2 linked regions of the Tautonia marina genome follow. The protein of the gene in region 1 interacts with the protein of each later gene in a pairwise test. Links are inferred from orthologs where the notes say so. Each region holds a gene or a part of one and is shown on either strand. Other genes may lie near its edges. The genes, in order: dnaE and dnaX.

Evidence for each region.
Region 2: the proteins of dnaE (region 1) and dnaX interact in binary tests that used the Escherichia coli proteins (3 or more experiments, as listed by UniProt). The link is inferred for Tautonia marina from one-to-one orthologs.

Annotation. Positions count from the first base shown.
Region 1 is NZ_WEZF01000007.1:278,641-293,747, forward strand. Bases 10,969-15,087 are described here. They hold dnaE (DNA polymerase III subunit alpha), read right to left. Parts: upstream 14,718-15,087; coding sequence 11,169-14,717; downstream 10,969-11,168. In the rest of the region: GA615_RS11125 (serine hydrolase), read left to right, coding at 1-666; tRNA preQ1(34) S-adenosylmethionine ribosyltransferase-isomerase QueA, read left to right, coding at 673-1,704; GA615_RS28430 (hypothetical protein), read right to left, coding at 1,694-1,816; GA615_RS11135 (M16 family metallopeptidase), read right to left, coding at 1,820-4,663; GA615_RS11140 (YybH family protein), read right to left, coding at 4,865-5,242; GA615_RS11145 (hypothetical protein), read right to left, coding at 5,496-6,269; GA615_RS11150 (S41 family peptidase), read right to left, coding at 6,388-9,771; GA615_RS11155 (2OG-Fe(II) oxygenase), read left to right, coding at 10,103-10,897. UniProt on the Escherichia coli protein: DNA polymerase III is a complex, multichain enzyme responsible for most of the replicative synthesis in bacteria. This DNA polymerase also exhibits 3' to 5' exonuclease activity. The alpha chain is the DNA polymerase catalytic subunit.
Region 2 is NZ_WEZF01000018.1:80,227-94,130, forward strand. What follows is about bases 7,149-10,064. They hold dnaX (DNA polymerase III subunit gamma/tau), read left to right. Parts: upstream 7,149-7,577; coding sequence 7,578-9,551; downstream 9,552-10,064. Other genes in these bases: GA615_RS20235 (YbaB/EbfC family nucleoid-associated protein), read left to right, coding at 9,664-10,011; recR (recombination mediator RecR), read left to right, coding at 10,008-10,064. Outside these bases: GA615_RS20195 (hypothetical protein), read right to left, coding at 1-123; GA615_RS20200 (DUF1559 domain-containing protein), read right to left, coding at 157-1,290; GA615_RS20205 (hypothetical protein), read left to right, coding at 1,567-2,124; GA615_RS20210 (M16 family metallopeptidase), read right to left, coding at 2,404-5,100; GA615_RS20215 (YceH family protein), read left to right, coding at 6,054-6,785; GA615_RS20220 (hypothetical protein), read left to right, coding at 6,808-7,095; more of recR, read left to right, coding at 10,065-10,649; rpoN (RNA polymerase factor sigma-54), read left to right, coding at 10,937-12,364; GA615_RS20250 (ATP-binding response regulator), read left to right, coding at 12,513-13,904. UniProt on the Escherichia coli protein: Part of the beta sliding clamp loading complex, which hydrolyzes ATP to load the beta clamp onto primed DNA to form the DNA replication pre-initiation complex.

The sequences.
Region 1 (15,107 bases):
GGTTCGACCTTCCGCGTCGATCCGATTCGAGCCGTTGCCGATCTTTTACCCGAGGCTCGCGCCGCCTCCCCGCCGAAGGAGGAAGGCCCGTTCCGCAAGACCGACCTTGTTGACCTGACCACCCTCGATCCGACCATCCTCCTCGACATTCGCTACGCGACCGACAACAACTTCCTCGGCACGCCGTTCTATTCGTCGGCTCGGGCGTTCTTGCAGCGTCCGGCGGCCGAGGCCCTGGTGCGGGTGCATCAGGCACTCGAACCGCTCGGTTACGGGCTTTTGATCCACGACGCCTACCGCCCGTGGTACGTCACGAAGATGTTCTACGACGCGACCCCCGAGCAGTCGCGCGGGTTCGTCGCCAATCCCGCGAGCGGGTCGAAGCACAACCGAGGCTGCGCGGTCGATCTGACCCTTTATGACCGATCCACGGGCAAGCCGATTGGAATGGTTGGCGGCTACGATGAGTTCTCCGAGCGAGGCGGGGCGCACTACCTCGGCGGCACCGCTCGCCAGCGTTGGCATCGGCTCCTGCTTCGACGGGTCATGGAGGACCAGGGGTTCGCCGTCATCTCAAACGAATGGTGGCATTTTGATTACAAGGACTGGCGATCTTATCCAATCGGCAACCAAACGTTCGAGGAGATTGAGGCCGGAGCTTCCTGACCACTCATGCATACCGACGACTTCGACTTCCACCTGCCCGACGACCTGATCGCTCAGCACCCGGCCGACCGTCGCGATCAGTCGCGCCTGATGATCGTCCACCGAGACTCGGGCACGATCGAGCACCGCGTCTTCGCCGAGCTTCCCGACTTGCTCCGCGAAGGAGACCTTCTCGTTCGGAACGATTCGAAGGTCGTGCCCGCGCGATTGATCGGCCGTCGCGAGGCCACGGGGGGGCGCTGGGAGGGGCTCTACCTGCGCGAGCACGACCGGAACGTCTGGGAGCTGATGACGCAGACTCGCGGCCGTCCTCAACCCGGCGAGCATATTTTGATCGACGACGGCTTGCGTCTGCAACTGCTCGAACGGCTCGACGATGGTCATTGGCTCGCCCGAGCGCTCGACCTGCGCCCGACGTTCGATCTGCTCGAAACCTACGGCCACATCCCGCTACCGCCTTACATTCACCGCGAGTCGGACACCCCCCAGGACCGCGAGCGCTATCAAACCGTTTACGCCTCGGCCCCTGGTTCAGTCGCCGCGCCAACGGCGGGCCTTCACTTCACGGAAGCCATTTTTGATCGGCTGCAAGCCCTTGGAGTCTCCATCGCCGATGTCACCCTACACGTCGGCCCCGGCACCTTCCGACCGATCAAGACCGACCGCATCGAAGATCACGAACTGCACGCCGAATGGGTGTCCCTCGCTCCCGCCGTGGCCAGAAGGCTCAACGCGGGTCGTTCCGCCGGCCATCGGATCGTCGCGGTCGGCACCACGGCCACGCGGGTTCTGGAAACCTGCGTGGGCGACACCGGCACCTTCCGGCCCTACACCGGCCAGACGAACATCTATCTCCATCCCGGAGTCCCCATTCGCGGGGTCGATGCGCTCATCACCAACTTCCATCTGCCGAAAAGCAGCCTGCTCGTCCTTGTCTCGGCCCTGGCCGGGGTCGAGTTGATCCGGAAGGCATATGCCGAGGCAGTCTATCAACGGTATCGCTTTTATAGTTATGGCGATGCGATGCTCATCCTCTGAGCGTGGCCACCATGTCCACCGCTCTCGGGAGATCGCCACGCGATCGGCAGAACCGACGAAGCAAGAGCTTCGGGATCAGCAAGGCATCCCGAAGCTCCTGCCTTTCGGTCATGAGTTACTGCCCCTCACCCGCGTTGCTGGCTGCGGGATCGACCGGGTTTCCGTCGGGGTCGAGCGGAGTGAGCGAGGGAACAAAGGGAAGCTCTTCCAGCGAGGAAGCGATGGCGTTGCGGTCGCCGACGACCAGCAGGGTCATGCGGTCGGGGTGCAGGTGCTCCTGGGCGGCCTGCTGGACCTGCTCGGGGGTGACGGCTTCGACCTTGTCCTGATAGGTCGTGAAGTAGTCGTCGGGCAGGTTGTAGAGGACCAGGTCGATCACCTGAGAGGCCACGCCGCCAGTCGTCTCGAAGTCGCCGGGGAAGCCGAGAATCAGCCGGCCCTTGGCGTCCGCCAGCTCCTTCTCGGTCACCGGGCGATCGCCTCGGATCTCAGTCAACTCCTTGTACAGCTCGACCAGGGCAGGGGCCGTGACGGCGGTCTGCACCGAGGTACTGGCCGAGAAGGGGCCGGGGCCTCGTCGGAACGAGAAGGAGGTGCGGGCGCCGTAGGTGTACCCTTTGTCCTCTCGCAGGTTCAGGTTGATCCGACTGGAGAACTGGCCTCCGAGCACGGCATTCATCAACGTGACCGGGAAGTAGTCCGGCGTATCGCGCGAGAGGCCGATCTGGCCGACGGCCAGGACCGATTGCGCCGACTCGGGCCGGTCGACAAGGTAGAGCGTATCCTTCGGAGCCGGCTTCGGCTCGGGAAGGGTCAGCGAGGGGGCGCCGCCGGCCTCCCAGTCGCCGATGGCCGCCTGGCCGAGCCGCTCGATGATGGCATCGGCCGTCGTGTCTCCCACCACGATCAAGGCCGCATTATTCGGGCGGAACAGGCGCGAGTGGAAGGCGACAATGTCGTCTCGGGAGATGGTCGGCACCGTTTGCAGGGTTCCCGACACCTGGCGGCCGTAGGGGTGATCGTCTCCATAGAGCAAGCTCGGGAAGACAAGCGAGGCGATCCCCTCGGCACTGTCCCGACGTCGGAGCAGGCTGGACAGGAGCAAGGCCCGCTGGCGCTCCAGGTCACCTTCGCGGAAGGCGGGATTGAGGACCACGTCGGCAAACAGCTCCAGCGCCGCGTCGGTATGCTTCGTCAGGGTCGAGAGCGAAACCGTCATCTGCTCCATCCCGGCTGAGGCATTGATCGACGCCCCGAGGCGCGACAGCGCACCGGCCAGTTCCTGAGCGTCTCGGGTCGCGGTCCCTTCGGTCAGCAGGTTCGCCGTCAGCTCGGCCACGCCGTCCTGACCTTCGGGGGCGAGGGTGGCCCCTCCCTTGACAACCAGTTGCAGGGTCAGGATCGGCAGCTCGGGGCGGTTGACGACCAGCAGTTCCAGACCGTTGTCGAGCGTCCGACGTTCGACGGGAGGCGGCGAGAACTCGGGAGCGTCCCCCAGCGTCGGCATGGTCGACCGATCAAGCTCCTCGACGATCGGCTCATCATCGGGCACGATCTCGACCGGAGCGGCGTTGACGAAGACCTCGGGGGCCCGTTCGGTCGGAGCGCCGGGGGTCACGTCCATCCGGACGCGGTTGGGCGAGAGGTACTCGCGAGCCACGCGGCGGACATCGTCGGCTCGCACATCAAAGAGGTTCTGCAATTGTTTTCGGTAGGCGAGCGGATCGCCGAAGGCAACGTTGTTGGCGTTGAAGAAGTCGGCACGGGTTCCGACCGCCTGAAGTCCGAAGACAACACTGCTCTCAGTCGTGTTCTGCGCCTTGAGTACCTCGTCCTCGGTCGGGCCGTCTTGCTGAAGCCGCTCGATCTCGGCCTCAATCCGGGTGGCCAGGTCGTCAAGATCTCCGTCGGGCTTGCCGGTCGCGATCACGTTGAACGTGCCCGAGACGGCCCCAGTGCTGTGGTAGGCGAACACCTGACTGGCAACCGATTCATCATAAATCAACGCCTTTTCCAGGCGGCTTTCCTTGTCAAGCTGACCGAGGATGGCGGAGAGAACGTCGAGCGCCTCCTCGTCCGGGTGGCCTTCGGGAACGGTCGGCCAGGTCAGATAGATGCGAGGCAAGGAGACGCGGTCGGTGATCGCCAGGTTGACCGGAGCCTCAAGCTCGGGAACCTGATGCGGGGTCCGCTCAACCTCCGGGCCTTTCGGAATGGCGCCGAAGTAAAGCTCGACGAGCCGCTTGGCTTCGGCCGGGTCGAAGTCGCCGGCGATACACAAGCTGGCATTGTTCGGGTTGTAATAGGTCCGGAAGAAGTTCTTCACATCCTCCAGCGAGGCGGCCGACAGGTCTTCCATCGAGCCGATGACGCTGTGGTGGTACGGGTGCCCTTCGGGATAGAGCGCTTCGAGCATCCGCTCGGAAACCTGCCCGTAGGGAACGTTATCGACCCGCTGCCGCCGTTCGTTCTTGACCACGTCGCGCTGGTTGTCGAGCGATTCCTGGGTCAGGGCCGGCAGCAGGAAGCCCATGCGGTCGGCTTCGAGCCAGAGGGCCAGTTCCAGGGCATTGCTCGGAACCGTCTCGAAGTAGTTCGTGCGGTCGGTCGTCGTGCTCCCGTTGATCCGGGCGCCGAGCGGTTCGAGCGGGGCGAAGTACTCGTTGTTATGGTTCTCAGAGCCCTGGAACATCAGGTGCTCGAACAGGTGGGCGAAGCCGGTGCGGCCTTCGGCCTCGTTCTTCGAACCAACCTTGTACCAGATGTTCACGGCAACGACGGGGGTCGTATGATCCTCGTGAAGGATCACCTCCAGGCCGTTGGGCAAGGTGTACGTCTCGACCTTCAGGTCGGGAATCTGCGGTGTCCTGGGTTCGTCCTGAGCCACACTCAGGTTCGGAACCGACGCGACGAGGGCCAGAGTGGCCATCGCGAACAGGGGGGCGAGTCTCGGGTGCATCTCGGGTCGTGCTCTGGGGTGCCGGAACCGGGTTCCGAGGTCGCCCTGCGGAGCGGACGCAGGCGAGCATCGGTTGCCGGGCGTCGGGAAATCACGAGACGGAACGAAGACCCTATCTTGCCCCCTTGCCCCTCGAATCGTCCAGAGCAGCCGACCGAAGAGCACGGCCGATGATCCCGCTCCCAGGCTCGTCGGAGCACCTTACTTCATGGGCTGGATGGGGGTCGCCTGGTCGTGGATCAAGACCCACCGCTGTCCCTGTCGGGCGAAGGCGAAGGTGTAATAGGCTCGCTGCACCCACCGATCGCCGTCGGGCGGCTCATCGCGGTAGGTGACATGGACCACCGCCAGGCCCAGGGCATCGCACTCGGTCAGTTCTTCGAGTCGCGTCTCGATGGTCCATGACGGCGACGCGAACCAATCGCGGTACAGGGCGACGAACTCGTCGACCGAGCGCAGCCGTTGGCCATCGGGCCGAATCAAGGTCAGCTCTCCTTCCGGGAGCGTGGCCATCAGGGCGGGCAGATCCCGCATCTTAATCGCGCGGAGATGCTCCTCCAACGATTCTCGAAAGGTCATGGGACAACACTCCTGCCTCGGACCGAAGACGGTCCCGGGCAGAGGGAAGGCTCTCTCGTGCTCGATCACCCGGGAAGTCCGAGAGACTCAGAACGCAAATGCCGCGCCGGGCGAACCCACCCGCTCGCCGTTTCTGAATCGATCCGAGCACCACCGCGCCCCCAGAACTCACAAACGGCCAAGGAACCCATTGGTTCCCCGGCCGTTTGTGGGAGTGTCTTGGCCCAGACCTGTCGGGCTCATCGCGCGTTGATCAGCGGGCTCCCGCGCGTTCCTTGATCGCCTCGGGAATGGCAAAGGTTCCCTCGGGGAACGAGACGCCATGCTCAACCGACTGGATCGTGGTCTTGACCTCCTGGCCGAGCAGCACCTCCGTGCTGACGAACGGGATCTTCAGGCCATCGACTTCCTGATAATCGCTCACGATCGATTCGACCGGGATCTCACCCATCGGCGATTCAACAATCCGGCGCGATTTGACCAGCAGCCCGGAATCGACGGCGTAAAAGCGGGTTTCGACACGCCCTTCCTTCGGGGTCATGGCCACCACGTAGCACGGGGTCCCATCGACCTCCATGACCTCCTTGGTTTCGGCCTGATCGTAGTAGTTTCGCCATTCCACGTCGGAGTAGAAGGCCGCCTCGCGCAGGAAGGCGGCTTTCTCGGGGCCTTCCAGCACCCGCTCACCGCTGACGGGGTTGATCTCGTAGGCAATGGTGCCGTCGGTTCCTTGCAAAAACGTGCCGACGTTTTCCAGCTCCAGGGAGGTCTTCATCTTGTTTGGAGCTTCTTGTTCAAGAATCAGCTTACCCTTCAACCCCGCGCCGACGAATTCGATCGTACCGGTAACCTTGCGGGTGCTGAGTGCCTTGTAGGCCGCCTCGCCGCCGGTCGCCTCGATCGCTTTGGCCAGAATCTCCTCAGCCTTGGGCAAGGCATCGTCCTGCCCAACCGCGGGAGACACCGCCGCGACCAGCAGCCCCAGAGACAGCAGGCGGAGCAGGGGGGGACCGTAATTCCGAGTCATCGACGTGAGAACCTTTCTCGTAAAGGAAGGGAGCAGCGAACCTGAGAATCTGTCAAACCGAAAACGAAAGGGAAAGACTGAAGTCAGCCGAACGAGGGTCGTACCGAGACGCAAGCACTCAGCGCTCGCTCGCCTTGCGCAGCGCGGGCTGCGGCTGGTTCTTCGCTTCCGAGACATCTTGCTTGAGTCGTTCGATCGCCTCGGCAAGCTGGCGGTCGTCGCCTCGGGGCCATTCGCCGGGCTCGGGCCAGACAATCACGTCGGGCACCGCCCCATTGAGTTCCATGTCCTCGCCGGTCCCGGCCACGTACCAGCCTCGGAAGGGCAACCGCAAGGTGCCAAGGTCCATGATCGAGGTCGCCCCCGTGCTAATCACTCCTCCGGCCGTCGGCACGCCGACCAGAGGCCCCCGGCCGAGCGTCTTGATGGCGTGGCTGAAGATCTCGGCATTGCTGAAACTGTTCTGATTGCAAAGCACAACGATCGGCCGGGACCACGAAGCGAACACCTTGCGGTCCTGCGGATAACCGGGGTTCCCCCCTCGGGGAACGGTGATCGCGTGAAACGGCTGCGTGAGGCTCGTGAGCAACAGGTCGGCCGTCGAACCACCGCCGTTCTCGCGAACGTCGATGACCAGCCCTTCCTTGCCCGCGGCGGCCGAGTACAGCTCTTCCTGGAACTTCGAGAAGCTCGCCCCGTTCATCGCCCGGATATGCAGGTAGCCGAGCGTCCCGTCGCTGGCCTCCTCCACCGCCTTACGGTTCCCCTTCACCCAGGCGTCGTAGAGCAACGATCGGGCCGCGCCGAAGGAGATCGGCCGCAAGGTCACCGAGCGTTCTTCCCCCTCGTCGTTCTGAACCGTCAGCGTGATGTCTCGGGCCAGGGGGCCGTTAAGGATCTTGGTCAGGTCCATGTCGGGATCAACCGTCTCGCCGTCGATGGCCAGGATGATCTCTCCCGGCTCGATCGTCGATCGGGTCTGATCGGCTGGTCCTCCCGGCAAAACGTCTCGGACCTTCAGGCCCGGCCCCTGGTGCTCGGGATCGAACCGCACGCCCAGGTGGGCGGTCGAGATGCTCCAGTCTCCTCGAACCGGCTCGATCGTATCGTTGCCCCTCGGCGAGAAGCCCAGGTGCGAGCCGTTCAGTTCGCCAAGCATCAGGCGAACGACCTCGGCGAACATCGACCGATCCACGCTCGACGCCGCCAGGTCGGCGTATTTTCGGCGGATCGCATCCCAGTTGCGGTTGTTCAGGTTTTCGTCGTACCAGCGGTCGCGCATCGTCCGCCAGGCCATGTCGAAAGCCGCGCCGTACTTGGCCGCGCGGTCGATCTCCTGAAGGGCCGTGAAGGGGTATTTCGACACCGAGTTGCCCGAGCCCGAGATGCTCGTCGGCACTCCTTCCAGGTTACCGACGATCTGATCCCCTTGTTTCAACCATCGAGCATCGCCGAGCGTTTCACTTGACAATCGCTTGGGAGCGAGGTCTCCCGTCGGCTCGATGGTGTACGTCCCCGACTGACCGTCGATGTTCGCCCGGAAGGCCAGCCGCTTCGAATCAGGAGACCAGAACAAGCCCCCTTCCGACGCATTCGGAATCTGAACGCGGCGAATCCGCTCGTGGATGTCGTCGAAGTCGATCACAACCTTCGGAATCTCGTCCTTCTCGTCCTCGTCCGATTCGTCGGAGTCCTTCTCCCCGTTCTCTTCGTCCGAGTCCTTCTCCTCGGCCTCCTCGTCGTCGGGTTCCCCGTTGGGGTTCGGAGTGTCCCCCTTGCCGTCGCGACCGCCGTTGCCCTTTTCCTTGCGGGCCTTGCGGATCTTCTCGATCGCTTCCTCGATCATCCGGTCGCGGCGGCCCAGTTCGTCGTCCTCGCGGCGGAGGAAGACGAAATGAATGTCCACCTCGCCATCCACCCCCCGATTCCCGGTGAAGGCCAGGATCGTGCCGTCGGGCGACCAGGCGGGGTTGCCGTCGTTGCTCGGGTGCTTCGAGACGTTGAACGGCTCGCGGGAGCCGTCGATCGGCACAATCCAGACGTCGGCGTTGAACTCGTCGTCATCTCGGGCGAAGGCGATCCACTGGCCGTCGGGCGACCAGCAGAACTGAGGGGCATTCCAGCCTTCCAGAATCCGCTTCGGATTCGTGCCGTCGGCGTCCATGATCCAGAGGTCGCCGTTCCCCTTCACAAAGGCGACCTTCGACCCCTCGGGGCTCCATTCCAGGCGAGACTCGACGGCGGCATCCTGTGTCAGCCGCTCCAGGTCGAACGTTGTGTTTTGCCACCAGAACAGTTCAGCGTCGGCGCGGGTCGCCCGCCAGAGGTCGCACTGCCCTTCGGTGTCGCTCACGAACAGGATCGACTCGCCATCGGGCGCAAAGACCGGCGACCGCTCCTCCTCGGGCGTGCTCGTCACCTGGACCGGCTCTTTCAAGACCGTGTCCATCACCCAGAGATCCCCCCCGGCGATGAAGGCGATCTCCAGGCCGTCTTGCGAGAAGGCCACCTCCGAGGCGCGATCGAGGTTCACCCGGCTCGCCTCGGGCACCAGAGCCGCGGCCTCGTGCTCGATGGCGATCTTCGTCGGCTTCGGCCGATCGGCGGTCGGATCGATCCGGTAGAGGTCAAACAGGTGCCGGAAGACCAGGGTCGAGCCATCGGCCGAGAGGGTCGGAAGGATGACCGAGTCGTCCTCGAAGCTCGTCAAGGCCCGATCCTCGCCCGATTCGAGCGTGTGTTCCCTCAGGTTCAAGGCCCCGTTGTGCTCGCCCACGTAGTAAAACCCCTCGCCGTCGGGCTTCCAGAGCGGCCAGCGGGCCCCTCCTTCGGGATCAAGCACCTTCGAGAATTCACCCGACTCCCGATCATAGCTCCAGATCTGGGCATCCTGGGATCCGCGATACCCCTTGCGCCACCAGGCCACCCCTTCCCGAACGAACAGCAACGTCGATCCGTCGGGCGACAGCGAGCCCTCGGAGCCATAGGCGTCGAACACCGGATGCTCGGCCGATCGCTCCTCGGCGTCGATCAGAAAGAAGCGTTCGGCGTGCCTCCAGAAGTGGTCGCGCGAGGCGTTGACCAGCAGTTGCCGACCGTCGGGCGACCACCCTTCCAGACCATAGCCTTCGCTATGAGCCGTCAACGGCACCGGCACGCCCCCCGAGGCGGGCATCCGGTAGACCTGCCGACCGTCTTCTCGATCGGAAACAAAGGCAATCGTCGCACCATCGGGAGCGAAGGCCGGGTCGGTATCGCGGCCGGGATGGAAGGTCAGGCGACGGGCGGTCCCTCCTTCGGTCGAGACGGTCCAGAGATCCCCCGCCCAGGAGAAGACCAGCGTCGAGCCATCCGGAGAGAGCGCCGGCGAATCGGCCAGTTGAATCGGCTCCGGCCCGTTCGCCCCCACCGGATCGGCCCCGCAAAGGACGAACCCAAGCGCGGCCAACCACCCCGCCCCCATCGACCGGAGGGGACTCGACGCGAACACAGACACCGGCATGGGCCACTCCCTCAACGAGGTTTCACGCAATGGTGCTTCCGCGGATCGCCCATCTTACCGAAAATGATCCAGGAGAATCAGCCCCCGGTCTCTTTGATGTCGTGTTCCATCGGCATGGGTTCTTCAGAACCGCTGTACGGTTCTTCCCGGGAGGTTGTTGAATCGCTTTGACAACCGCCGACACCGCGAATTAGGCTTACGGACGGCCGTCACCAATGGCGGGGCGGCTCCGTATCCCTGATCATCGGAGGATGCGGGAGATCGGTCCCTCCCCCTATCCATTCCCGACTCAACTCATCCTCGACCTTTGGCACCACGAGCCATCACATCCATGAGCATCAAGCCGTTCGACCGCGACGCCCTCCGCGATCGCGTCCGCAACGCGACCCCCTTCCCGAGCCTCTGCATCGATGGCTTTCTTGAGGAAGACTTCGCCAATCGGGTGCTCGCCGCCTTCCCGACGTTCGAACAAGCCGCCTCGATGGGCCGCGAGTTCGCCGCCCTGAACGAGCGCGGCAAGGTCCAGCTCACCGACTCCTCGAAGTTCCCCGAGCCGATCGCCGAGCTGAACCGTCTGCTCGCCTCTCCCGAGTTCCGCGACGACCTCTCCTACATCTTCGAGATCCCCGACCTGCTCGACGACCCGAAGCTCATCGGCGGCGGGATGCACCAGACCGGCCCCCAGGGGCACCTCGACGTCCACGTCGACTTCAACTACATCCCCGACCGAAAGCTCCACCGCCGTCTGAACATCCTCGTCTACTTCAACAAGGACTGGAAGCCCGAGTGGGGCGGCAACGTCGAGCTCTGGGACAAGCGGGTCAAGGTCTGCCACCACTCCTTCTCGCCGATCTTCAACCGCTGCGTGATCTTCGCCACCAGCCCGATCAGCTATCACGGCGTCACCGCGGTCAAGTGTCCTCCGGGGAACACCCGCAAGTCGTTCGCCGGCTACTACTACACCGAGCAGGCCCCCGAAGGCTGGGACGGCACCATCCACTCCACCATCTTCAAGGCCCGCCCCAATGAGGTCCTCAAAGGCAAGGTCCTCATGCCCGCCGAGAAGATGAGCCGATGGGTCCGCCGCACCCTCCACGACGCCAAGAAGCTCATCAAGAGCAAGTAAGCCCCCCTCTCGTCGATCAAAGGGCGCGAGCGGCATCCCGACCGTCCGCGCGACCCTGACCTCTCCCTCTCCCAACTCGTTCCCCGTTCGCGGGGGAGCGGGTGGCAACGGCCAATTCAACCCTCTCCCCCGCGACGGGGAAGAGGGTGGCCGCAAGGCCGGGTGAGGGGGATCCCTGCGACGCTCAAGAGCCTGGCTCCGTCTACGCCGTCTTTATTCTCACTCGGCAAAGGCCGAACGAGGAAGCATCACCGCAACCCCCTCTCGACCCTTAACCCATCGAGGGCGGTGCCGCTGCCCCTCGGTGGCCGAGCAAAAAGACATTCCCGGCCCCGACGGTCGACTCCAACGCGGCGATCAACGCATCATCATGCCGGACTCGCCACGACGCCCCGGCGCGGAAGATGGCCCGGTGGGCGTTCGGCAGACCGAAGACCTCGAAGTAGACCTCCAGGTTCCCCTGATACTGCCCGAGCACCCGGCCCAATCGGTCGAGTTCCTGTGCGCCGTGCGCCCCCTTGTTCAGGCGAACGACCAGGCCCCGGCACAGCTCGGCCCCGGCCCGCTCGATGGGGATGATCCGGCTGACGATCAGCTCGGCCGGCTCGCGCTGGCGGCTGAGCTGGCCTCGGACGAAGCAGATCAGGTCGTCGCGAACCAGATCCTGCTGCTTGGCGAACTCCTCGGGCCAGAGCATTGCCGGGGTCGAGCCGGTCAGATCCTCGACCGAGAGCTTGGCCATCCGCGTCAGGCCCGATCGGCTCTTTTGCACGTTCCGGACCTTCACCCCGGCCAGGATGCCACCGAGGACCACCTCAACCTTGTCCGGCAGCTCGCTCAGTTGCGAAACGGTGTGGGTGCGGAAGGCCTCGATCAGGGCCTCATGCCGCGCCAGGGGATGGCTCGACATATAAAAGCCCAGCACCTTCTTTTCCTCGGCCAGCCGCTCGGCGTCGGACATCTCGGGAACATCGGGCAGGCTGGTGACGATCGTCTCCGGCTCGGCCACGGCCACGGCCGCATCGAAGGCGTCGAACAGGCTCTTTTGCCCTCGCTTGCGGTCCTCCTGCCGGGCCTGCCCCCCCTGAACGGCCCGAGGGAGCACAGCAAGGAGTTGGCTCCGACGAGCGCCCAGCGTATCGAACGCCCCGGCCTTGATGAGGGTTTCCGTCACCCCCTGGCCGACCTCCTTCGACGGCACGCGCTCGCAGAAGTCATCGAGGCTGGTGAACGGGCCTCCGGTCGTACGGGCCTCGACAATCGTCTCGACCGCCTTGAAGCCAACCCCCTTGATCGACCCGAGGCCGAAGTGAATCGTCTTCTCCTGATCGGCCGGGCGGAAGCCGACAACCCCTTCGTTGACGTTCGGCGGCAGGACGGCCAGGCCCATGCGCCGACAGTCGTCGATATGCTCCACAAAGAACTTTTCCCGCTCCGAACCGTCCATCTCGGAGGTGAGCACGGCGGCCATGTACTCGGTCGGGTAGTGCGTCTTCAGGTAGGCGGTCTGATAGGCGACGAGGGCATAGGCGGTCGAGTGGCTCTTGTTGAAGCCGTAGCCGCCGAAGAACTCGATCAGATCAAAGATTTCCTTGGCTTTTGCCTTGTCGAGCCCCCGCTCGACCGCGCCGAGCATGAACGCCTCGCGGCCGGCCGCAATCACGTCGGTCTTCTTCTTCGAGATCGCTTTGATAGTTGCGTATGCTTTGCTCAGTTCAATCCCGCCCAGCCTGTTCAAGATCCGCATGACCTGTTCCTGGTAGACCATGATCCCGTAGGTCTCTTCCAGGACGTCCTTCATGACCGGGTGCGGATAGTCGGCCGCTTCCCGGCCGTGCTTGCGGTTGACGTAGCTATCGACCATGCCGCCGTTGAGCGGGCCGGGACGATAGAGGGCGTTCGTGGCGATGATGTCGGCGAAGCGGTCGGGCTTCATCTTGATGAGCAGGTCGCGAATGCCAGCCGATTCGAGCTGGAAGACCCCCTTCGTCTCCCCTCGCTGCAAGAGGGCAAACGTCTCGGGGTCGTCCAGCGGCAGGGCGTCGAGATCGACCGGGTTGTCCGGGTGCCGCTCGTTGATCATCTTCACGGCGGCGGCCAGGCTCGTCAGGTTCCGCAGGCCGAGGAAGTCGACCTTCAAGAGCCCCGCCTTCTCGACGTCCCCCATGTCCCACTGGGTCGAGACGACCTCCTTGCTCTTGTCCTTGTTCGGGATCTTCTGCAAGGGGCAGAGGTCGCGCAGGGGGCGGTCGGCGATGACCACGCCCGCGGCGTGCGTACCGACGTTGCGGACCGTGCCTTCGAGCCGCCGGGAGAACTCGATCATCCGGCCGATATCGGGGTCGCGGTCGGCCTCGGCCCGAAGGGCGGGCTCCTTCTTGAGGGCCTCGTCGAGCGTGATGTTCAGGACGTTCGGCACCAGCTTCTTGACCGTCTCGACCTTCGCCAGCGGAATCCCGAGCGCTCGGCCCACGTCGGTCATCGCCGCCTTGGCCTTCAACGTGCCGAAGGTGCCGATCTGCGCGACGTTGTCGCCGCCGTACTTCTTGCGGACGTACTCGATGACCTCATAGCGCCGCTCCTGGCAGAGGTCGATGTCGATATCAGGCGCTTCCGATCGGTTCGGGTCGAGGAACCGCTCGAACAGCAGGTCATACGTCAAGGGATCGACATGACTGAGCTTCAGGGCATACGCCACCAACGCCCCGCAGGCCGAGCCTCGGGCGGTGGTCGGAATTCCCTGTTCGTGGGCGTAGCGCACGAAGTCCCAGACGATGAGGAAGTAGGCCGAGAAGCCCATCCGGGCGATGATCCCCAGCTCGTGGTCGAGCCGTTCCTGTGCCTCGGGGGGGATCGGGTCGCCGAAGCGCTCGCGGAGCCCTTCCTCGCAGACCTCGCGGAGGTACTCGTCCGGCGTCTTGCCTGCCGGCGGGTCGAAGGCGGGAAAGCAGCGCTTGCCGAGGCCGAAGCTCTCGTAGTTCGGCTCGACCGACTCGGCGATCCGGTGCGTCAGGGTCAGCGCCTCGTCCAGACCCGGCATGGCCGCGCTCATCTCCTCGGGGGAGCGGACGAAGTACTCCTGCGAGTCGAACTTCAGGCGGGTCGGGTCGTCGAAGGTCTTGCCCGAGCTGACGCAGAGCAGGACGTCGTGCGACTCGGCGTCCTCTCGGGTCAGGTAGTGGGCGTCACTCGTCGCCACCAGCGGGAAGCCCCGACGGCGGGCGAAGTCGAGCGAGCGATCCAGGTGCTCGGCCTGAACGTGGTAGCCGTTGTTCTGGATCTCGACGAAAACGTGTTCAGGTCCGAAGATCCGTTGATACCAGGCGACGAGCTTCTCAGCCTCCTCGACCCGGTCGTTGAGGATCAGGTCGGAGTACTCGGAGGAGACGCAGCCGGTCAGGCAGGTGATTCCCTCGGCGTGGCGTTCGAGGATCTCGTGGTCGATCCGGGGTTTGTAGTAGTACCCTTCGAGGAAGGCCAGCGACGAGAGGCGGATCAGGTTGCGGAACCCCTCGCCGGTGCGGGCGAGCAAGGTCAGGTGGAAGTAGTGCTTCTTCTTCTGGACCCCGCCGGCGCTGCGGTCGGTCCGGTGGCGGGGGGCGACATACGCCTCCATGCCGACAATCGGCTTGATGCCGGCAGCCTTCGACTCGCGGAGGAACTCGACGGCCCCGTACAGGTTGCCGTGGTCGGTCAGGGCCAGCGACTCCATCCCCAAGGCCTTGGCCCGTCGGGTCAGCTCGGGCAGTCGAGAACCGCCGTCGAGCAGGCTGTAGTGGCTGTGGCAGTGCAGGTGGACGAAGGGCGGGGCGCTGGGCATCTCGCTCTCCTCGGGCGGATCGCGGTCTCGAACGTCGGGGGGCCGGACGGGCGGTCGCTCGGCTCGGGCGGAAGGAGGGCAACGGACCGATCGGCGTCTCGTTGGCACGCGAACCACTGTACCGACGAACACACAAGAGTGTACCGAAAAATCCGGGATCCGGCCAGGCGCACGGACGTGTCGCACGCACGCCCGTCCAGTTCCATCGTACCCGGTATCGGCTCGGGATCGCGGTCAGCTTCGGTCAGCTCTTGAAGCAGCGTTCGGATCGTCGCGGTGAGGAAGGATCGCAGGGGTTTGGGAAGGCGATCCGGTGGCGAGGGGAGACGGGCCTCGTGCGGCAGGTTGTTCAAGCCAGGGCGTTCGGCCTTGGAAGGCCAGCGGAGGGAA
Region 2 (13,904 bases), on another replicon or contig:
GATTTCTTGCTTTTGTTCCTCGGTCAGCGGAGGGAGTTGCGACGGGTCGGTAATCGGCCCGTCCTCGGAACCACATCCCGCCAGACCAAGAACAATTGCCATGAGAAGAAATGACCGATTCATTGGAAAGTCCTTTTTTAGAATTGATTTTGAACCTTAGAATTCGTCGGCGCTGAGCGGTTCGCCGTCGTCGATCACGCAGAGTTTGCGGAAGGTCGAAGGATTCACCGTGAACTTGATGAATCGAACCGAGCCGTCACCCAGCAGGGCGTTCATGCCACCCGGGTGCGAGGCGCCGAACATCCGACGCCAGAGGGTGCCGCCGGTGTTCGGCTCCGAAGGAACGGAGCAATGTCCCTTCAGGGCCGGGGCCGCCGAATCGGCGATCGGGGGGAAGTGCCAGCGGATGTTGTCCTCGTCCCAACCGGAGTTGTTCCAGCGCTCGTTGTCGCCGCCGTCACTCCCCCATCGGTTATCGGGGAGGCTCTTCTCGGCGACGAGGATCGAGTTCGAGGTGCCGTCGCGGAAGTCGGCCAGCTTGCGAGTCGCACCCCGTCCACTCCAGACGATTGCCCCTCGCCGACGGCCCGTATTGCCCTGGTTCGGCGTCGCCCGTTCATCGCCGATCGGTCCCAGACCATTCGGCGGCAGCGGCAGGAACGGCGATTCCGTGCCCGAGCTCGTGCACTCGTAGGTTTCGCCCTGGAAGAACCCCGCGTTGCCGGCGTAGTCGTTCCGGGTAAATCCCGCCGATCCATAGCGTTCCAGCGATCGGCGGGTCGGGCAGTTGTAAATGGCGATCGAGACGCGAGCCACGTCATCCTCACCATTGAAGTTCGCAGGCCGTCCCCCGTGAATCGGAGGCGTGTCGAAGTTCGCCAGGTTGTAGACCTGCTGCATTTCGATATACGGGGTGATTTTGAAGAAGTGATTCCAGCCATCCGGGTGGGCGGCATTGCAGCACGTGGTCCCACCGTAGGTATCGATTCCGGGACGCTCGTCGTAGTTGTATCCGGCAGGATTCGGGGTCACGCCGTCCGAGGTCACTGCCTGCGGGCTGCCGTCATGAGGTCCCTGGGGCAGGAAGCCATTGGCACTCTCGAAGTTCATGAAGCCCAGGCCGATCTGCTTCAAGTTGTTCGTGCACTGGGCGCGCCGAGCCGCTTCCCGGGCACTCTGAACCGCCGGCAAGAGTAAGGCGATCAAGACTCCGATGATCGCGATGACCACCAGCAACTCAATCAGGGTGAAGGCACGACGATGGGGGGTACGACGAAGAAGGCAACGCACGAGTCAACGCTCCAGGGAGGGAATGCCTTTGCAGGCCGAGGTTGGGTAGGAGCCACAGTTATAGGCCAACTCTGTTTCAACTCGATGAGGCCAGCGTGAACATTGGATTAAACTTGCCGACTCGATCCCAACCACGAACACCGCCCCTTGAACGTTCCGAGAATTGAATATGAAGTTTCGTTGAAACTCCTGGACAGAGACGGTTTCCCTGGTATTCTCCCTGGATTCCCGCCAATTCCCCCACGGCTTCCCCGCCTCTCCCACGGAGTTTTTGCCATGATCAACCTTCGTATCGTTGGCTCCTCCCTTTGTTTGAGTGTCTTGATTGGTGTCGCGGCCCAGGCCCAGACCGCCGAATCTCCGGTTTACAAAAGCTGGGCTCAGGTCCCGGTCGGAACCCGCATGATCCAAAAAACGGTCTCGGTCGGATCGGACGGGAGTACCGTAGAGTCGAAAACGATCCAGACCTTGCAATCGATCGACGACGACGTGGCGACCGTGGAGCAGATCTATGTGGACCCGCAGGGGGAGGAGTTCACCCAGGTCTTTCGACACCGGCGCAAGGTTCTGCTGCTTCCCGGGGTCAAGGCGGAAAACCTCGGCATTCCGGCCAACGCGACCGACCAGGGCGCGGAAACCCTCCAGATCGCCGGCCGGGAATTCGAAACGAAATGGTACGACACCACCGGCCAGGCCGAGGCCGGCACCATGTTGATCCGGACCTGGTACTCCAACAAGGTGCCCGGCCTGATCGTCAAGTCGTTCACCCGGATCGAGGGTTTCCCCTCCACCACCACCATCGAGCTGGTCGATCTCATTCGTCCCGGCTCGTGATTGATCGAGCTGATCGTGCGGCCCCCGAGCCGCACCACGGCCCGGCAACTTCGCTCGGCCTTGCCCTGGTGCGGAGCAATTGAGGTGAACCCAGCCCTCGGCCACTTGCCCACCGACCGTCGAATCGGTGGGCAAGACGAGGCATGTCTGCCCAAAGAGACGCAACATGATTTTTTGAATAAAGGGCTTTTAAGAAATCCAAGTTTGAATGATCGAATTTTATTGCAAGCCAGGATCGTTAAATTGCGTGAGACGTTTTGAAGAATGAAGCCAGGTTGATCAGGCGCACTCGGAGCGATCGGATCGGCCTCGACCGCGGATCGGGCCGTATTCGACCCGGGCCAGCGCGGTCGGGTCGATGTGAGTTTGGGCAGCGCGACGGACGGCGTCTGGCGTGATCCGGGCCAGGCGAGACGGCAGGCGGATCGGGGTGTCGAGGGGCAATCCGTAGTAGGCGAGATCGACGAGCCGTTCGGACCGCTGGTTGACGGACTGATAGTCGAAGACCCAGGAACCGCGCAGGTAGTGAATCGCCTGGGCCACCTCGTCGTCGCTAAAGGCCCCTTGATGGAGGGCCTGGATCTGGTCGAGGACGGCGGCGGTGGCCAGGTCGGCCTCGGCCGGGCCGGTGCCGACGTAGACGCGGAACAAGCCCGGTGCGCGATCGGCCGAGTCGGTCATGCCGCCCGAGACGTTGTAGGCCAGTCCCAGGTCGTCGCGCAAGGTGGCATTCAGGCGGTCGGTGAAACCAGGGCCGGAGCCGAAAATGTGGTCGAGCACGGCCAGGGTCTCAAAGTCGGGGTGGCACCGTTCCACGCCGAGGTGACCGATCATCAAATGCACTTGTTCCCCCGGATGGTCGACCCGACGCAGCCGGGGGCGGGTTGATCGGACCGGAAACGGCACCGACGCCGGAGGAATGCCGCTGGGCGTCCAGTCACCGAAATGGCGAGCCAGCAACGTCCGAAGGGTTCGCGGATCATAATCCCCCACCACGACCATCACGGCGTTGTCTGGCGCAAAGAACTGGCGATGATGCGCCAGCACGTCGGCACGAGTGAGCGCGGAAAGCTGCCGAGGTGTCCCTCGGGGATCTCGGGCGTAGGGGTGATCGCCGTAAACGAGACTCCGGAAGATCAGATCGGCTCGGAAGGCCGGGTCGTCGCGATCGCCCCGCAATTCGGCCACGGTGCGACGGCGGGCCCAGTCCACCGCGTCGTCGGGGAAGGTCGGTCGGCGGACGAGGTCGGCCAGCACCTCGACGCCGAGGGCCAGGTCTTCGGCTCGCATCTGGAGCGAGGCCCCCGTGGATCCTGCGTCAAGGACTGCGCCGACATCCTCGACCGCCTCGGCCAGTTGCTCGGCCGAGTGGCGGGCGGTCCCTTCTTCGAGTAACCGGCCGGTCAGATAGGCGGCGCCGGGGACCGCTTCGCGTGTCGAGTCGGCATCAATGAAGAGCTCAAGGGCAACGACCCCCGCGCCGGGGTGTCGTTCGGTGATGATCCGAAGCCCGTTGGCGAGGAACCGGGAACGAGGTCGATAGTTCGGCAGGGTCGGAGCCGATCCGGCGGCCACGCCAAGGGGCAACTCGGACATCGGGCAGGTTGATCGGGCCGAGGCGGGGGAAGCGACCGGAGGAGACGGCGGAACCTGCGGCGACGTCGCGGGAAGCATGGCGAGCGTCGAGCGGCCCGATCGGGGACGCGCCCAGCCGACCGTCTCCCGGGATTCGGCCAGGTAGGCCGAAGCGACGCGGCGGATGTCGTCGGCCGAGACGGCCAGGGCGGCACGGTGCGATTCAAGCCAGTCGGTCCAGCGTCCCCAAAGGGCCGTCACGCCGAGGCCACCGACCAGGCCCGGCAGGTCGTCTTGCTGCCATCGCCAGGCGGCTTCCAGGCGGCGCCGGGAGCGGAGCAATTCCTCGGGAGTCGGTCCCTCGACGGTCAGGCGGTCCAGCTCGCGGCGGACAACGCCTTCGATGCGCTTGGGATCGACGCCGGGAACGGCCTCGATCTGCACGACCAGTTGACCGGCCAGGTGGGCCGGATCGTGCATCGCATCAACGTACGTCGCCATCTGGCCGCTTTCAACCAGGGTTTCCCAGAGCCGAGAGCGGCGGCCGCAGGTGAGCAGGTCGGCCAGAACTCCCAGGGCCGGGGCGTCGGAATGGCCTCGGGGGACGGTGTGCCAGCCGATCAGGCCGCGGGCGATGGCGTCGGGCTCGACCAGCTCAAAGCGTCGCCGCTCGACCTGCGAGGGCTCGACCTCGGGAACGTCTGGGCGGATCAGGCGGCCGGCGGGAATCTGACCGAAGCCGTGGGCCACGGCGTCGAAGACCCGGTCGGCCTCCAGGTCGCCGGCCAGCACGAGCACGGTGCCGTCGGGTCGGTAATGCTGGTCGTAGAAGGTTCGAAGGTCGTCAATCGAGATCTCGGCCAGGTCTTCGGGCCAGCCGATGATCGGATTGCGATACGGGTGGTCGTGGTAGCAGTGCAGAAGGAACTGCTCGTCGAGCCGGCCCGAGGGGGAATCCATCTCTCGGGCCCGTTCTTCCTGAATGACGTGGCGTTCCGATTCGATCTCCAGAGGGTCGAACAAGGCCCCTCTCATCCGGTCGGCTTCGAGTTCGAGAGCCAGCTCCCAGCGATCTCGGGGGAAGCGAAACCAGTAGTGGGTGCAATCCTCGTCGGTCTCGGCGTTAACCTCACCGGCCGAGACGAAGGTGAGGCGGTCAATGAGCCCCTTGGGGAAGCGTTTGGTCCCCTTGAACAGCATGTGTTCAACGAAGTGGGCCAGGCCGGATTTTCCCGCCGGCTCATCGACCGAGCCGACCGGATAGTACAAATCGCAGACGACGACCGCGGCGCTGGGCCGGGGAAGCACGAGCACGCGCATCCCGTTCTCCAGCACCCGTTCGACGACGGGAAGCTGACCATGATGGACCGGGAGGGCCTCGGCGGTCCGACGTCGGGCCATGACTGCCCCCCTCCTGCACAGAGTTGTCGCGTGGCGGCGCGGCGGACGGGATTGCAAACCGCCCAGACTGACCCGGCTCGGTCCCAATCCCGCGTGGAGATTCCGATACCCTTCCAGTTTATCATCCCGGCCGTCGCTCGGCGATGGCACCCGCCACCGGTTCTCGACCGAGTGCAGTCTTCGCGTAACCTTTGCCGCCGCAATGCAGGTAAACCGATTGCCGAGGGCACTGGGAGCGCTCGGAGCGCTCCGAGACCTTGACCAGAGAAGTTTGACACAACCTCCGATCTTGGAAGAGGTTTGAACCTCCGGGCTCCGATCGGGGACCGGCCGAAAATGGGTTCGTTCCGTTGCGGAGCGCTCCGGGAGCGCAGGCATCGGGAATCGCTCGCGGTGGAGTTGCAGGGCAAGGTGATCGAAGGGTGAGCCGGGCTCGACGATCCGATCCCGAACCGGACCAAATCGGGATCGGTGCGCGCGCCGCCGCTCGAATCGGAGCCCAGACGATTTCGATGCAATCTGTTTTGCGACAGAAGGTTCCGCCGTTTTCCCAACGAACCAGAAAGGCAGAAAATGGGTTCGCTTCGTCACGGCGCCCCCGAGACAACGCGGTCGCAACGCGAGCCTTGTGCAGCGATCACCAGGGGAGATGAAAGAAATGCACACAAACATTTATGCACGCAAGCAACATTTCCAGAGGATCGGTTTCAATACGTTCGATACGACGGCAAGGGCCAGGAGTCTGGGACACGGTTTGAAGATCACAGGACCAACAGAAATCATCGGGGAATTGGGGAGGCTCAGTCACTTTGAATGTGAGAAGGTCGAGGAGGGTTGGGGATACGCGGATCGGAGTGCTGGGGAGCGAGGGATTGCCGGTCGGGGCGGAGGGGGGAACAATGGGGGCATTCTTGCCCAGGTGATGGCGGTCGGACCGAGGCGATCGAAGCGACATGAGTGACGCAAGTAACCCACCCGAACGGCGATGGAGCCCGTTGTCCCTCCGAGAGCGGAGGGTGCTGGGCGTGCTGGTCGAGAAGCAGAAGACAACGCCGGATGTCTACCCGATGTCGATTGCGGGCATCGTGACCGGGTGCAATCAGAAGTCGAACCGCGATCCGGTGACGAGCTACGATGCCGACGACGTGGAAGAGATCCTCATCGGCCTCCGGAAGAAAGGGGCCGCGATTCAGGTCGAAGGGAGCGGCCGGGTCGAGAAGTGGCGGCATAACCTTTATGAGTGGCTCGACTTGCGAGGCCAGGGCATGGCGATGGCCGTCCTGGCCGAGCTGATGCTTCGAGGCGCCCAGACCGTCGGCGAGCTGCGCGGGCGGGCCGCCCGGATGGACCCGATTCCGGACCTGGAGACCTTGCAGCCGATCCTGGAGATGCTGGCCGAGCGGGGCCTGGTCGTCTTCCTGACCCCTCCCGGTCAGCGCAGAGGGGTGACGGTCACGCATGGCCTGATGCCGCCCGAGGAGCTGGATCGGGTCCGACAGAGTGTCGCCTCGGCGAGCGACCGTGATAACGACGAGCCGCGACCGGCGCGGTCGAGCGGCGGCGCGGCGTCGGCCGGCCTGGCGGCCGAGGTCGCGAGCCTGCGGGCCGAACTGGAGGCGCTTCGGGGGATCGTGGAGACCCTTTCGACCGACGTGAAAACGTTGAAAGCGTCACTCGGTGAGTGATCGGGGTCTGGGAGGGCCATCGATGCTGATCGATCGATGGAAGCGTCATCGCCTGAGGGTGTTCGCCGTCGTCGGTACCGCGCTGATGCTCGTCGGTGGCCTGGTCAAGTGGGTGGGGTTCGAGGAGGCAGGCCGCGCTCTGCTTCTCGTCCTTTGGGGACTTGGCACCGTGCTGATCGTGCTGATCGTCGCCGACGTGACGGTCCACGCCCTGCTCGGCCGGGGGCAGGCCTGCATGACCTGCGGCCATGTCCGGCCCCTCAGGTCATTCCGTCCGGCAGGCCCCTGCCCCAGGTGCGGCGACTTCTGAATTGAGGGGGAAAGGGGGGCTTCCTGGCACCGGAGCCGAACCGGATTTGATCCTGTACGTAAGAATAGAAGAATCGGGCAACATCGCCCGCCTCTGGCTTGCGAGTCGGAGCGGGTTGCGGCATAATAGGTCTTTCCGCTGGTCCCGAGACAGAGCGGCGACGCGGGCTCTCGATTTCTTGAGGGGGTCCGGGTGAGTCGGGGGGGACCCGAGCAATTGAGGCGCGTGAACCTGGTCAGGGCGGGAACGCAGCAGCCATAAGCGTGACCTCGATGTGCCCGGGAGCACCTCCCCGGCTCTCCCGGCCTCCTTCGGGATGGGATGAGAGTGGACCCGACACCGACGCGATCCCCGCAAGGGACGATGGACTTGCGGAGCAGGTGATCGATCGGAGGGGGATCGGATCGGGTCTGCCAGAAGTTAAAGTGTGAGCGACGACGCCCCCCGTCTGGGTTCCCTCGGCACGACGGAGCGCCTTATCCGTGGCACGGACCAAACCCAGCGCCCCGGACCCTTCGACCGACTCTCCGAGCGTGGAGACGCTCTCCGTCGCCCCAAGGCGGGAGGGAGAGGCGTACACGGTCGTGGCTCGCCGCTACCGACCGCAACGGTTCGAGGATGTGGTCGGGCAAGATCACGTGGTTCGGGCCTTGCGCAACGCGATCCGGATGGATCGGGTGGCCCAGGCGTATCTGTTTAGCGGCACCCGAGGGGTCGGCAAGACCTCGATGGCCCGGATCTTCGCCAAGGCGCTCAACTGCGAGCGGGGCGGGCCGACGGAAACCCCGTGCAATGAATGCGACACCTGCCGGGCGATCGCCCTGGGGCAGGATGTGGACGTGATCGAGATCGACGGGGCGAGCAACAACGGCGTCGAGGCCGTGCGCGAGCTTCGCCAGAACGCCGGATTGCGGCCGAGCCGATCGCGGTTCAAGATTTACTATATTGACGAAGTGCATATGCTTTCGACCAGCGCCTTCAACGCCCTGTTGAAGACCTTGGAGGAGCCGCCGAGCCACGTCAAGTTCGTCTTCGCCACGACCGAGCCGAACAAGATTCCGATTACCGTCTTGTCGCGCTGCCAGCGGTTCGACTTTGCCGGGATCGGACCGGAACAGATCGTCGATCAACTGGCGAGCATCTGTGAGCGCGAGGGGATCAAGGCCGATCGGGAGGCGTTGCACGTCGTCGCCCGTCGCGCGGCCGGTTCGATGCGGGATGCGCAGTCGTTGCTCGAACAGTTGCTCTCATCGGGGGCCGAGCATCTGACGGCCGACCGGGTGCATGAGCTGCTCGGGATTGCCGGGGATGACCGGGTCTTGAATCTGCTCGACGCGCTGGCGGATCGATCGCCGGGCCGGGCACTGGAGATTCTTGATCAGGCGGTCAACGACGGCGTGCAGCCGACCGACGTCTTGAATGCGTCGATCGAGTTTTTACGAGACGTGATGGTCGTCGCCGCTGGAGCCGAAGTCGCCCCCCTGGCAGCCTTGCCGGGTCAGCGGGAGCAACTGGACGGGCTGGCCGGGCGCTGGACGCTCGACTCGGTGATCGCCGCGCAACAGATCCTGGCCGAAACCCGAGGCAGGCTGAGGGGCAGTCCGTTCCCGAGGCTGCTGGTCGAGCTGGCCTTCTGCCGGGTCGCTCGCCTGGAGAACCTGACGGAGTTGAGCGAGGTGATCGCCCGGCTCTCGGGGCAGGAAGCCGGGGCGCCCCCTCCCGGGCCGGATGGTGCTGTAAAAAAAAAGTCCGTTGAGCCGCTAAGCAAGGCGGCTCAACGGTCGTCGGGATCGTCAGCATCGGAGGCGAAGACCGCGGCCGAGCCTGCGGCACCGGCCCCGAGGCCAACTCCGGTGAGTGAGCCCTCCACGCACCTCGGCAATGGGAACGGCAAGCATCGGGGACACGCCGAGGAGGTGGTCGAACGGCCTCTCCCCCCTGCCCCAGAGGGCCGGCACGAGCCGGAGCGATCGCCGTCTGTAACCGCAACCCAAAGCGGGGACGGGTCGTTGCTGGAGCGTGCCCGATCGGCCTGGCAATCGCTCGTCGATCGGACCGAGGAATTGAAGCTGCCGGCGCAGTTCAAACGACTGGAACCGTCGGATGTCTCGGAATCGGGACTGGTGGTCGTGGCCGTGCCACCGGCCTACAACTATCTGGCCGATCGCTGCAATGCTCCCGAGCTGCGGTCGAAGATCGAGGGGCATCTGGCCGAAGCACTGGGCCGGGGCGTCTCGGTCCAGTTCCATCGGGAAGCGTCGACCGCTCCCGAGCCGAGCGTCATCGAGCCCGGCTCGTCGGCGCATCAGGCCGTGCTGGAGGATGATCTGGCCCAGCAGCTTGTCGCCCGGTTCGAGGCCCAGTTGCGGCGGGTCGAGGTGGAACCGGAACGCCGAGCCGGGTCCGAGACCGACTCCGAACCTGACTCGGAGGCCGGAGCCGAGGCCGACGACTGACGAACCGACTCCGAAGGTTCCTGGAGCGGCGCATCGCGTCGTTTCTCGTCGCCATTCTCTGGCTCCTTATCGTTTTCTGATGGATTCAATCGACCTGCGAGGAGGAGACGAGATGTTCGGGAACCTTGGCAATCTTGCCGACCTGATGCGCAACGCCGGAAAGATCCGGGAACAGATGGAACAGGCCGCCGAGCAGCTCGGCTCGGTTCAGGTGGAAGGCTCGGCCGGCGGGGGAGTCGTCAAGGCGACCGTCAATGGTCGGATGGAACTGATTTCGGTGCGGATCGATCCGAAACTGACCACCGACGGTGATGTCGAGCTGCTGGAAGACCTGGTGACCAGCGCAGTCAACCAGGCCATGAATCGGGCTCGGGAGGAAGCGGCGAAAACGATGACCGGCGGCATGGGCCTGAACATGCCGGGGCTCGACTCGCTGTTTCCCGGAGGAGGCCGACCGTGAGCGCCCGCGGTTTCGGCGACCCGGTTCCGGTTGATCCGAGCGCCTCGGGAACGGTCGATCGCCTGGTCCGAGCGCTCGGCCGGTTGCCTGGGATCGGAGCCAAGAGCGCCGAGCGGCTGGCCCACCACCTGATCCGATGCCCGCTTGAGGATGCCATCGCCCTGGCCGAGGCGATCCGGGCGGCGCGCGATCAGATTCATCACTGCGCGCTTTGCGGGCATCTGACCGAGTCAGGACAGGACCGCTGCTCCATCTGCCGAGACCCGAGGCGTGATGAGGGCCTGGTCTGCGTGGTCGAACAGTCGCGCGATTTGATGGCGCTGGAGAAGGCCGGAACCTACAACGGGCGCTACCACGTTTTGCACGGCCGGCTGGCCCCGTTGCAAGGGGTCTTCGAAGATCAGTTGAATCTGGCCGGCCTGGAACAGCGGGTCCGAGCGGGGGGAATTCGGGAGGTGATTCTGGCCACGAACCCGACGCTCGAGGGCGACGCGACCGCGCGGCTAGTGGCCGATCGGCTCGGGCCGTTCGACGTGCCCATCACCCGACTGGCCCGAGGGCTCGCCTCGGGCGGCTCGCTGGAGTTCGCCAACAAGGAGATGCTGGCCGACGCCCTGCAGGGCCGTCAGCAGTATTGATCGCGGACGAGGGGTAGGAGCGAGGCCCTTCGCGTCGTGCCGGGTCAGCGCGACCGGCCCGAGCCGTTGCGAAATCACCCGGAACTTTCGGGATCGCAGAGAACTGCCCTCCCGTTCCACGGCAGTCGATGGTATGATTTTTGCTGTTCGATGTTCCTCAACGCCAGAGATGCTGGTCGTCGGCGGTTCGGTCGTTGGCAGGGATGGCGCCAGGGGCCATCCTGAATTGCCCAGGAACCGGATCAGGGACGATTTGCCCCGGGACACTTCGCGGAAGCTCAACGCGTATGCGGCTCGATACCTCTCAACAAATGCGGACCGACATGCGAATGCGCATGGCGCCCCGCATGATTCAATCCATGGAAATTCTGCAACTGCCGTGGCTTGCGCTGCAGGAGCGGATTGACCAGGAATTGATCGAGAATCCGATCCTCGAAGACCTTCGGGAGTCGGTCGCTCCGGAAGGTCAGGTCGAGGAACCCTCGACGGACGACGACGCGAAGGTTGACGAGACGGAAATTTACGACGACTGGGACAACTGGGACACGTCGGGCGAACAGCACCGTCCGAGCCGGGCGGCGCTGATCGAGGAATCGGATCGCAAGCACGACGCGATGCAGAACATGGCGTCGCGTCCCCCGTCGTTGCACGACTCGCTGACGGAGCAACTGTCGTTTCCGGATCTCGACCCGAAGGTTCGGGGGCTGGCCGAGTACATCATTTCGAACCTGGACGAGAACGGGTACTTCACCGGGATGGATATTCCCGACCTGGTGCGAGACGCCGGCGGCGCGGTCACGTTCGAGCAGGCCGAGCAGGCGCTGGCCCTGGTGCAAAAGCTGGATCCGCCGGGGATCGGCGCGCGGAATCTGCGCGAGTGCCTCTTGTTGCAACTGACGCCGGAGACACCGCACGTCGAGGTCCTTCGCCTGCTGGTGAGCAACCACCTGGACGACATCCAGCAGAATCGCTTGCCGGTGATCGAGAAGAAGACGGGGTTGTCGCTGGCCGAGATCAAGGAAGGGCTGGAACAGCTTCGGCGGCTCGATCCGAAGCCCGGAGCGCGGTTCAATCCGGGATCGGCGCAGTATGTGGTGCCCGACCTGATTGTCGAGCCCGACGAGCACGGGGACTATCAGGTCCGGCTGGTCGATGAACACGCGCCGCAGTTGACCATCTCGCGGCGGTATCAGCGGATGCTGAAGGATCGCGGGGGAGACCCGGAGGCTCGGGCCTTTATTCAGAAGAAGATTCAGTCGGCCCGCTGGCTGATCGAGTCGATCGAGCAACGGCGCAGCACGTTGTTGAAGGTGGCCAAGGCGATCATCGCCCATCAGCGCGACTTTCTCGACAAGGGGCCCGAGGCGATCCAGCCGTTGAAGATGCAGCAGATCGCCGATCAGGTGGGCGTGCACGTGACGACCGTGAGCCGGGCCGTCGATGACAAGTGGGTTCAGACCCCCCGGGGGATCTTCGCCCTGAAACGATTCTTTGGCGGCGGCACAGTGAGCGCCGACGGGGAGGAAATCGCCTGGGACACGATCAAGCAAAAGTTGACCGAGATCATCGCCAAGGAAGACAAGAGCAAGCCCCTCTCCGATGAAGAAATCGTCGACGAACTGGGCCGGCAAGGGCTGACCGTCGCTCGGCGAACCGTGACGAAATACCGCAAGGCCATGCGGATTCCGTCGAGCCGGCATCGGAAAGAATTCTGATCGCACGTGGGTGAGCCTGCGGAACCAGGCCCAGAGTCGCCTTAATCCACATAGACTCTCCCCCATATTGCCAAAAATAGCCTGCATGCTATAATCAATCAGTTCAGGAGGACATTTTCGACGGCAGTTCCATCAGGGAGTGATGACAATGACCGTGTCGCTTCGATTGGCTGAACTCCACGTTGATCCCGAGGAGCTTCGTGTCATTGAGCACGCGGTCGAGGCCGAAGGGGGCTCGATCACCATCCGGCACGTGGATTGCCCGACGTCGTTGGGAAGGCTCGGACCGGTCGATGCGGATGTGATTGTAGCCTTGCACCGGCCGGGGCCCTCGGATGCTCGCAACTGGCTGCCGCTGAGGAAATCCGGACTGGGGCCTCCCGTGATTCTCATCACGGAGGAGGAGTCGCTCGAACAGTTTGAGCAGTTTCGGAAACTCGGGACGTACACGGTTGTCCCTCGGGGCCATTCCGCGTGCCTGGTGCAGGCGGTTCGCCTGGCGGTGGGGTCGTCGATCCTGGTTCCGTCATTTGGGCTGACGACGGGTCCTCCCGCCGAGGCCGAACACCGCCGGCTGGCCGGATTGCTGCGGGTGATTGGCCACAACATGAGGGATCTGCTCGGGGTCATCACCAACGCGGTGGAAGTCCTGTCGTTCCAGAACGTCTCGGGCTCGTTGAGCCAGCAGCGGACCATCGAGCTGCTCGATCGGCAATGCCAGCGCATGGCCGGATTGCTGGATGATTCGTCGGAGATTGCCCGAATCGAGTCGGGAGAGGCTCCGGAAGTGGTTGAGGTCTTCGAGCTGGGCGACCTGATGATGCGGGCGATTCGACGGGCGCAGCAAGAGGCTCGGGACGAGCAGGTGGATTTCGATCGTGTTCCGCGCCCGGCCCCGCTCTGGGTGCGGACCGATGCCCGGCGGCTCGAACATCTGATCCGCCATGGTTTGCATTATTGTCGTCGAGCCGCCCGGGCCTGTGAGCTGATCCGGATCGACTGGCGACTCACAACCGACCGGTTGGAACTGGTCTTTGAGGTGTTGCCAGGGGTCTCGCACTTCGAGATGCCGAGGTCCGACAAGGCCATTGACCTGGACCTGTTTCTGGCGTCCATCTTCGCCGACCGGCTCGGGGGCGTGCTCCGGCCAGGGCCACCGTTTCTGGTCGAATTACCCGGGACCATCGTTCAGGGCGGGGTGCCGGACGAAGCCAGGGCGGCCCCCAGACCGACGGGTCCGCCGCCACCTCGCCGGTCGGCCGGTCACGTCTTGCTGGTCGATGAGAATCTGGAGTCGATCCAGGCCCTCGGTCTCCTGATTGGTCGCCTGGGCTGGCATGTTCGGGCCACCCCGAGAATCGACGAGGCTCGGGAGATGATCCAGGCCTTTCGGCCTCATGTCGTGCTGATCGGGCTGCACATGCCGTTCATCGAGGGGCAATCGCTCGCCCGGAGCATCCGGCACGACCTGGTCATGGGCGCTCCCCTGCTGATCGGGATTAGCAGTTCATCCCATCCGCCGACAATCGACCGGGACGGC